2 regions of the Microbacterium profundi genome follow, and region 2 is predicted to be linked to the other one. Evidence: predicted binding sites of a transcription regulator. Region 2 holds the regulator's gene; the other holds the start of a gene.
What was found. Region 2 encodes HrcA, which represses chaperone genes, less so after heat shock. Its sites were predicted from a motif close to TTNGCACTCGNNNNNNNCGAGTGCNAA; they were not measured.
Positions count from the first base shown of each region.

Region 1: a site for HrcA is predicted at 2,120-2,146, ahead of groES (co-chaperone GroES). Genes of this name have one in related genera too.

Region 1 is NZ_JPSY01000001.1:644,213-648,632, reverse strand. Features, by position in the region: gene JF52_RS0102995 (hypothetical protein) at 1-755, shown strand, start outside; gene JF52_RS17150 (class I SAM-dependent methyltransferase) at 759-2,096, opposite strand; gene groES (co-chaperone GroES) at 2,234-2,530, shown strand; gene rarD (EamA family transporter RarD) at 2,612-3,541, shown strand; gene JF52_RS0102975 (ABC transporter substrate-binding protein) at 3,661-4,420, shown strand, end outside.
Region 2 is NZ_JPSY01000003.1:374,775-379,194, forward strand. Features, by position in the region: gene JF52_RS0114540 (16S rRNA (uracil(1498)-N(3))-methyltransferase) at 1-115, opposite strand, end outside; gene dnaJ (molecular chaperone DnaJ) at 142-1,257, opposite strand; gene hrcA (heat-inducible transcriptional repressor HrcA) at 1,299-2,333, opposite strand; gene hemW (radical SAM family heme chaperone HemW) at 2,433-3,650, opposite strand; gene JF52_RS0114560 (DUF1990 family protein) at 3,691-4,341, opposite strand; gene lepA (translation elongation factor 4) at 4,402-4,420, opposite strand, start outside.

The DNA of each region.
Region 1 (4,420 bases), on a different contig from region 2:
TCGGTGCCGCCAACGCAGACCGACGCGCGCAACTCGAAGAGAGCGATCTCTACGACTCCGGGACGCTCACCCCGCTCACAGAGCAGTACGGTCTCGTCATCTGGAGCGCGGAACGATCGAACGGCGACGAGGCGTGCGTGATCATCACCGGCCCTGACGAGATGAACAAGAACGGCTGCATACCGTCTGAGCAGCTGGACGAATCGGCCTGGCCCAATGCGACCGCGACAGTACCGGAGGGCGAGGAGAAAGCCGGACAGCAGCTGATGGCGGCGATGATGATGTCGCCGACGGGTGAATTGGTGCCCGTCATCCAGGTCTGGGATCAGACCTCGTCCGGATGGGAGTCGCAGTACAACGATGCCGAGCTCGCGCAGTTGCGCGAGCTCGAAGCGGAAGGCTACGAAGGCAGCGCTCTCGGAATCCTCGGATATGACGGCGACACGGTCGTGTGGAGCAACTGGACGAGCGCCGGAGTCTGCATCATCGTCTCAGCCGACGGAGGACCCCTCGAGGCGTGCGCCCCTGATGCCGAGTCCGACATCACGCTCATCGCGAGCATCGACGGCGTGCCGCGGGAGTACTTCGTGCAGCAAACGAAGATGCGCGGTCCTCAACTCACGATCATCCGCACCACGGGCGCCACGGTCGGTGAGCTCGATCCCGAGACCGGGGATCCGATCGAGTTCACGTTCGACGATCCGATGTTCGACGACCTCGTGAGCGACGGCGAGACGGGCGAGACCCCCGGCTGAGTCTCACACCCGATCGGCGAGGATCGCCATCCGCCGATCTCCGACGCGAGTGAGGATCAGCGTGGCGGTCTGCGAGCCCTTCAGGCTCAGCTTCTTCCGGAACGCCGCCGGGTCGATGTCCATGCCGCGCTTCTTGATCTCGATCGTGCCGATGTCGGCGGCCCTGAGTACCGTGTTGATCGCCTTGGGATTGGCCGCCATCACCTCGCGCACCCGGAACGACTGCACGAAGGGGCTCGTCAACGCGGCATCCCCGGTGAGATAGGCGATCTTCTCGTCCAGCATCCCGGCATCGATGCTGCGCGCGACGTCACCGATCAAGCGCGCACGGATGACGGCGCCGTCCGGCTCGTGCAGGAAGGCACCGAGCTCGCGAACTTCGGCATCTTCGGCATCCGCCCCTGCCGTGAGCTCGTGAGACTCGTCACCGCGGATCACGAGCGCCGCACGCCGCACGCCGTCGCGCGCGAGCTCACGAGACCACAGCACGAGTTCGACCACGCTGCCGTCGGCGCTGACCCACTGCGCCTCGACATCCGCGGGCAGGCTGTCGCGATCGTGACCGGGGCCGAGCTTGATGCCGACCGGCATCCGTTCTGCGAGGTCGAACGCCCAGTCGAGTGAGGGGGAGTAGTCGGATGCCGTGACCCGCCGCGTCTCGCTGTGACCGGTCGTGCGCCGGGCTGGGTCGAGCCAGACCGCCGTGCGCGAATCTCGGAGAAGTGCAGCATCTTCGGAGGAATCTGCTGAATTGGTCCGAAGATCGTGCACTTCTCCGAAGTTAGCGCTCGGGAAGTTGGCGCTCACGAAGTCCTCGGCCGTGCCGTGCTGCACCGTCACAGTGGCTTCGACTCCCTGCGGTCGCTCAACCTGTTTCGTCTCGCTGCGCTCGCTCAACGACCCGCGCTCGCCGAAGGGGGCCAGGTTGTAGGCGGCGATCGCGGCGGTGACCTCATCGGCATCCACTGCCACCACGCTGAGCCCGGCACCTGCGAAGGCGAGCGAGTCTCCGCCGATGCCGCAGCCAAGGTCAGCCACGCGTGTGATTCCGGCGCGGCGCATGCGCCCCGCGTGCCGTGCCGCCACCCCCAGACGCGTCGCCTGCTCGAGGCCGGCTCTGGTGAACAGCATCCGCTCGGCGAAGCCGCCGAACTTCGGTACTGCCTTCGTGCGCAGGTGGGCCTGACCCACGACAGCGGACACGAGATCGGGGGAGTGCCCTGCCGCACGCAGCCTCGAGACGGCACCGGCGACCTCTCCAGCGGAAGCGATCGGGCCCACCTCATCGAGCAGCCGAAGGCCCTCGGGGGTGAGCAGCGCGGTGAGCTCGGACATGTCCATCACTTCAGACTACGCATCCGAAACTGGCACTCGCATTGCATGAGTGCCAGCCGACGCCCTACACTTGTGATTAGCACTCTCGGGTTGAGAGTGCGAACAAGTCTTTCGTGTCAGCGTCAAGAAAGAAGAGGTAGACCGTGTCGGTTTCCATCAAGCCGCTCGAGGACCGCATCGTCATCCAGCAGGTCGAGGCAGAGCAGACCACCGCTAGTGGACTGGTCATCCCCGACACCGCCAAGGAGAAGCCCCAGGAGGGCGAGGTCGTGGCTGTCGGCCCCGGCCGCATCGACGACAACGGCAACCGCGTTCCGCTCGACGTGTCCGTCGGCGACCGCGTCCTGTACAGCAAGTACGGCGGCACCGAGATCAAGTTCGGCGCCGACGAGTACCTGGTGCTCTCGGCTCGCGACGTTCTCGCAGTCGTCGTTCGCTGAGCGACTCGACAACAGCGTAGAAGGCCCGGATGCTTCGGCATCCGGGCCTTTTCGCATCCTTGCCGGTCCTAGGGTGGAGCAGTGAGCCTCGAAGCATCGCCCCGCACCCGCGCAGCAGGAGCCGCGTACTCGGTGGCCGCCTACCTGATCTGGGGGCTGCTGCCGCTGTACTTCCTGCTGCTCGTGCCGACCGGGCCGTGGGAGGTCGTCGCGGCGCGCGTGGTCTTCTCGCTCGTGTTCTGCCTGCTGCTGCTCACGGTCGCGCGGGGCTGGCGGCGCATCATGGCGATCATCCGGCAGCCCAGACTGCTCGCGTGGACGGCGCTCGCCGGAGTGCTCATCTACGTCAACTGGCAGGTGTTCCTGATCGGAACCCTGAGCGGGCACGTCGTCGAGACGGCGCTGGGCTACTTCATCAACCCGATCACCACCGTGCTGCTCGGTGTCTTCGTGCTGCGCGAGCGCATCCGTCGCCTGCAGTGGGTCGCGATCGGGGTCGCCGTCGTCGCGGTCGTCGTCATCATCGTCGCGTACGGCTCGTTCCCGTGGATCGCGCTGTCGCTGACAGCATCCTTCGGCACCTATGGATTGATCAAGAAGAAGATCGGACCGGCGGTGGATGCCGTGAGCGGGCTCACGCTCGAGTCGTTCTGGCTGCTGCCGATCGCCGTGGTGCAGCTGATCATCGTCGCGCAGACCACCGGCATCACGTTCGGCACGGTGAGCACGTGGCACACCGTGCTCATGCTGTTCGCCGGCATCGCGACCGCTGTGCCTCTGCTGCTGTTCGCCTCCGGCGCCCGCCGCATCAACCTCACGGTGATCGGGATGATCCAGTTCATCACCCCGATCATGCAGTTCCTCACCGGAGTGCTGCTGCTTCACGAGCCGATGCCGCCCGAGCGATGGATCGGATTCGTGATCGTGTGGATCGCGGTCGGCGTGTTCGTCATCGACCTGCTGCGCGCCGGTCGGCGCGGTCGGCGCACGCGGGTGGCTCCCGTCGCCTGACGCCCGTATTCAAGGCGAAACAAGATCGTTAGCGCACCGATACCCAGCACGCTCGCGCCCACCATAAGGTGGGATCATCCGGGCATGTATTGCCATGTCCGTCGTTGCAAAGGAGCATTATGAACCGCACGCAGACGCGTACGAAGTGGCTTGCCGGCATCGCGCTGGTCGGCGCATCGGCGCTTGTGATCACGGGCTGCAGCACGCCCGCGCCAGAGGCGACCGAAGACACCGGCGGCGGAGATCGTCCGGCCGAGGTCGACCTGACGCTCCAGTTGGGCTCGCTGCTGCCGTCCACTGGGTCGCTGTCCTTCCTCGGAGCGCCGATGGAGGCCGGTGTGCAGCTCGCCGTGTCCGAGATCAACGACGCAGCAGCCGGTATCCAGGTCGAGCTCACCGCCGCTGACGAGGGCGACCTCGACAACAAGGCGTACGAGACCTCGATCACGAACCTGCAGAGCGCCGGCATCACCGCGATGGTGGGAGCGGCATCCTCGAGCGTGACGAAGCTGATCCTCGACGGCAACGCCGGATCCGGCATCCTCACGGTCTCGCCGTCGAACACCTCGGCGGACTTCACCGGCATCAACCCGCTGTACTTCCGCACGGCTCCCAGCGACAACCTGCAGGGCGAGGTGCTCGGCAACCAGATCGCCGAGGACGGGCACAAGACGCTCGGCATCATCTACCAGAACGACCCGTACGGCACGGGCCTGTTCGAGGCGATCAAGTCCACGTTCGAGGGCACAGGTGGCGAGGTCGTCGCCGAAGCCTCGTACAACCAGGGTGACGGACAGTTCAACGCCCAGGTGCAGACGGTCGCCGCGGCGAACCCGGATGCTGTCGCCATCGTGTCGTACGACCAGTTCGCCACGATCG
Region 2 (4,420 bases):
CGCCGACCCGCAGCCGGCGTACGACCGCGGCATGCTTCGCCTCGGCACCGGTCAGCGACACGATGTCTCCGGTGCTCGCCGAGCCCGAGTCCTCCACGAGGAAGTGCAGCGCCATAGGGCCTCCAGATCAGTGGCGGAAGTTCAGTGCCTGAACCTGTCACGCAGCTTCGAGAACAGTCCCTGCTGGAACTGCGCGAGCTGTGGACCCGGTGCCTTCTGCTTCTTCGCGAAGTCCTCGATGAGCGAACGCTGCGACGAATCGAGCTTCGTCGGAGTCACCACCTGCACACCCACCCGAAGGTCGCCGCGCTGCGTGCCGCGCAGCGGCGTGATGCCGCGGCCCTTGATCGTGAGCACATCTCCCGACTGCACGCCGGGGCGGATCTCGAGGTCGACCTTGCCGTCCAGAGCGTCGATCGCGGTCTCGGTGCCGAGGATCGCATCAGACATCGACACCTCGAGCGTCGCGAGCAGGTCATCGCCGTCGCGACTGAACGACGCGTGCGGAGAGACCGTGACCTCGACGTACAGATCACCGTTCGGGCCGCCGGCCTTGCCGACCTCACCCGAGCCCGGAAGCTGCAGGCGCAGCCCGGTCTCGACACCAGAGGGGATGTCGAGGGAGACGGTGCGACGAGAGCGCACGCGGCCCTGGCCTGCGCACGTGCCGCACGGGTGCGGGATCGTCGTGCCGTAGCCCTCGCAGGTGCCGCACGGCTGAGACGTCACGACATTGCCGAGCAGACTGCGCACCTGACGCTGCACGTGCCCAGAGCCGCCGCAGATGTCGCAGGTCACCGGCGACGTGCCCGCCTGCGTGCACGAGCCCTGGCAGGTCTCGCAGAGCACGGCGGTATCGACCTCGATGTCACGGTGCGCGCCGAAGACGACGTCGCCGAGGTCGAGCGTGACGCGCACAAGCGCGTCCTGCCCGCGTTCGCGACGTGAACGCGGACGGCCGCCTCGGCCACCGCCCTGCGCGGCTCCGAAGAACGTCTCGAAGATGTCGCCGAAACCTCCGAACCCGCCGAAGTCCCCGCTGCTGGCGCCGTCTCCGCCGCCCATGTCGTACCGGCGACGCGAATCGTCATCGCTGAGCACGTCGTAGGCGTGGGTCACGCTCTTGAAGCGCTCTGCCGCGTCGTCCCCAGGATTCACATCCGGGTGCAGCTGTCGAGCGAGCTTCCGATACGCCTTCTTGATCTCGTCCGTCGTCGCGTCACGCGACACTCCGAGAACCTCATAGTGGTCCGCCACAATCACCTTTCTGCATGTGCAAACTGTGGGAGCGATCCGCCTCAGCGGCTCGACTCGTCTTCATCGAGCATGCGCGACAGATAGCGGGCCACAGCCCGCGCCGCCGCAAGATTGCTCGGATAGTCCATTCGCGTCGGCCCCATGACGCCGACGCGCGCCGTGCCGCCATGCGTGAGGTAATTGCTCGCCACGATCGACGCCTCCGGCAGGCCGAAGGGCTCGTTCTCCGCGCCGATGCTCGCGGCGAGGCCGTGCTCGTCGGTCACCATCTCGCTCATCAGGCGCAGAAGTGTCACCTGCTCCTCGATCGCGGCGAGAAGGGGATGGATGCTGCCGCGGAAGTCCTGCTCGCGCCGGGCCAGAGTCGCCGCTCCTGCCATCACCAGTCGCTCCTGACGGAACTCCGCCAGCTCTTCGCCGATGATGCCGCCCAGTACTCGCACCGCCGCATCCGTTCGTGCGCTCTCCTGTGCCCCGATGAGCATCTGCACGCGCTCGGATGCCTCACGCACGGACTGTCCGGTGAGCAACGCGGACAGCCTCGCGCGCAGCACCGCGACATCCGCATCGTCCAGATCGATCGGCAATCCGGCGATGCGCTGCGACACGCCGCCCGCGTCCGTCACGAGAACCACGAGCAGGCGGTTGGGGGCGAGCGCGACCAGTTCGATATGCGTGAGGTTCGCGCGTGCGAACGACGGATACTGCGCGAGTGCGACCTGACCGGTGAGCTGCGTCAGCACCCGCACCGTGCGAGCCATCAGATCGTCGAGATCGGCAGGGTCTGTGAGGAAGGACTCGATCGCGCTGCGCTGCGCCGTCGAGAGCGGGCGCAGCTGCGCGAGGTGGTTGACGAAGACACGATAGCCCTTGTCGGTGGGGACACGGCCGGACGAGGTGTGCGGCGCAGTGATCAGCTCTTCGTCCTCGAGCTGCGCCATGTCGTTGCGGATCGTCGCCGCCGAGACGCCGAAGGAATGCCGGTCGACGATGGACTTGCTGCCGACGGGCTCATGCGATTCGACGTAGTCCTGCACGATGGCTCGAAGAACCTGCAGACCTCGTTCACTGACCACGTCGCCCCCTTCCCGTCTGGCACTCGAATACTAGGAGTGCCAATTCTACCCCGCTCGGGCTGAGAGCCGGCGAGGCACCTCGGGCATGAGGAGTCGTGCTCACCCGGTGAGGTCACGCACGACGGCATCGGCGAGCAGCCGCCCGCGCAGCGTCAGACGCACGCGCCCGCGCAGCGCTGCGGCGCCGTCGATCAGGCCGTCGGCGATGAGTCCGGCGACCCGATCGCGATTGGCCTCCGGGATGTCGGCGATCGCGAGGCCCTCCGCCAGCCTGCTCTCCAACAGCACGCGCTCCAGAAGGTGCGCCTTGGCGTCGGGTCGCTCCGTGCCTGCGGCGGGCGATTCGGATGCCGCGAGCCGTTGCGCGTACGCGGCGGGATGCTTCACGTTCCACCAGCGAAGACCCGCGACGTGACTGTGCGCCCCAGGACCGAACCCCCACCAGTCGCTCCCCCGCCAGTACGCCAGGTTGTGACGCGAGCGCTGCTCGTCGCTGCGCGCCCAGTTGCTCAGTTCGTACCAGTCGAACCCAGCGGCGGCGAGTCGCTGATCGGCGAGTTCGTACATGTCGGCCTGCAGGTCATCGTCCGGTCTGGGCACCTCTCCGCGGCGGATCTGACGTGCGAGCTTCGTGCCGTCCTCGATGATCAGCGCGTACGCCGAGATGTGGTCCGACTCCAGCGCGAGCGCCGCATCCAGAGACGCCTCCCAGTCTCCGAGCGTCTCGCCCGGGGCGCCGTAGATGAGATCGACGCTGACGGCGAGTCCGGCATCCTTGGCCGCCTCGACTGCTGTTCGCACGTTCTCCGGCTGGTGCGTGCGATCGAGCGCTGCGAGAACGTGCGGCACGGCCGACTGCATCCCGACCGACAGCCTCGTGACCCCGGCATCCGCGAGCGTTCGCGCGACCTCGGGCGTCACTGTGTCGGGGTTCGCCTCGACGGTGACCTCGGCACCCTCTGTCATGCCGAACGCATCGACGGCGGCGCCCAGCATCCGCGCCAGATCGCCAGGCGGGAGCAGCGTCGGCGTCCCTCCGCCGAAGAACACGGTGTCCATCGGGCGCAGCGCACCGGCCTCGGAGAGCACGCGGTGTGCGAGCGAGATCTCCGCGGAGAGCGTGTCAGCGTACTCATCCTGGCGCGCACCCCGCAGTTCGCCCGATGTGTAGGTGTTGAAATCGCAGTAGCCGCAGCGCACGCGGCAGAACGGTACGTGCAGGTACGCCGAGAACGGCGTCGCGGCGTCGATGGGAAGGGCGGAGGGAAGGCGGCCGTCCGAGGGCGCCGGATCACCCAGCGGCAGGGGGCCGCCCATCAGAGGCCGGCCATCAGGTGCGCGCCATCGGCTTCACGAATCACAGCGGCGTCGCGTAGAGCGGCGAGATCGCCCGGAGATAGCGCGCGAAGAGCTCTTTGCGGCGGCGTTTCACGAGCGTGCGGAACATCCGATACAGCAGGGCGTTCGGCGCGTCGAACGCTCGCACGGTGAACCAGACCTCGTCGTCGTCGCGCCACTCGATCTCGAAGAGCTCTTCGCCGCTGACGACGGACCCGCCGACGGTCCCGAGCACGAAGCCGATCCTGCGGCGCTCTTCGGTGACCGAGATCACGCGAAGCTCGGCGTCAGCACGCATGCCTGCCACACGTCCGCGCAGGTGCAGAGTCATCCCCGGTCCGACGAACGGAACGCCGTCGGCGTCGAAGCGCTGTTCGACCTCACGCGTACTCGGCGCGATCGGGTTGCCGTCCGCGTCGAAGCTGACGCCGGAATAGGCAGGACCGGCAGCGGGGCGCACATCCTCGATGCTGAGTCCGGCCGCTCGCTGCGCCGTCCACGACAGCAGAGCCTCACCGGCGGATCGGAAACGATCCTCGCCGCTGCCGAGCCGCCATGAGTTCTCGGCCGGCACGCTGCGCTCCGGCGGATAGTGCATCAGATCAGGGGCATGAGTAGCCCCGACGGCGGCATAGTCCACCGTGTCGTCTCGGAAAGTCCCGCGCCGCATGAGTTCCAGCCTACTTCGGGTTACCTGAACAGACACCCCCGCACCGCGGGAGAGCATTCGCTACTTCTTCTCCTTGCTG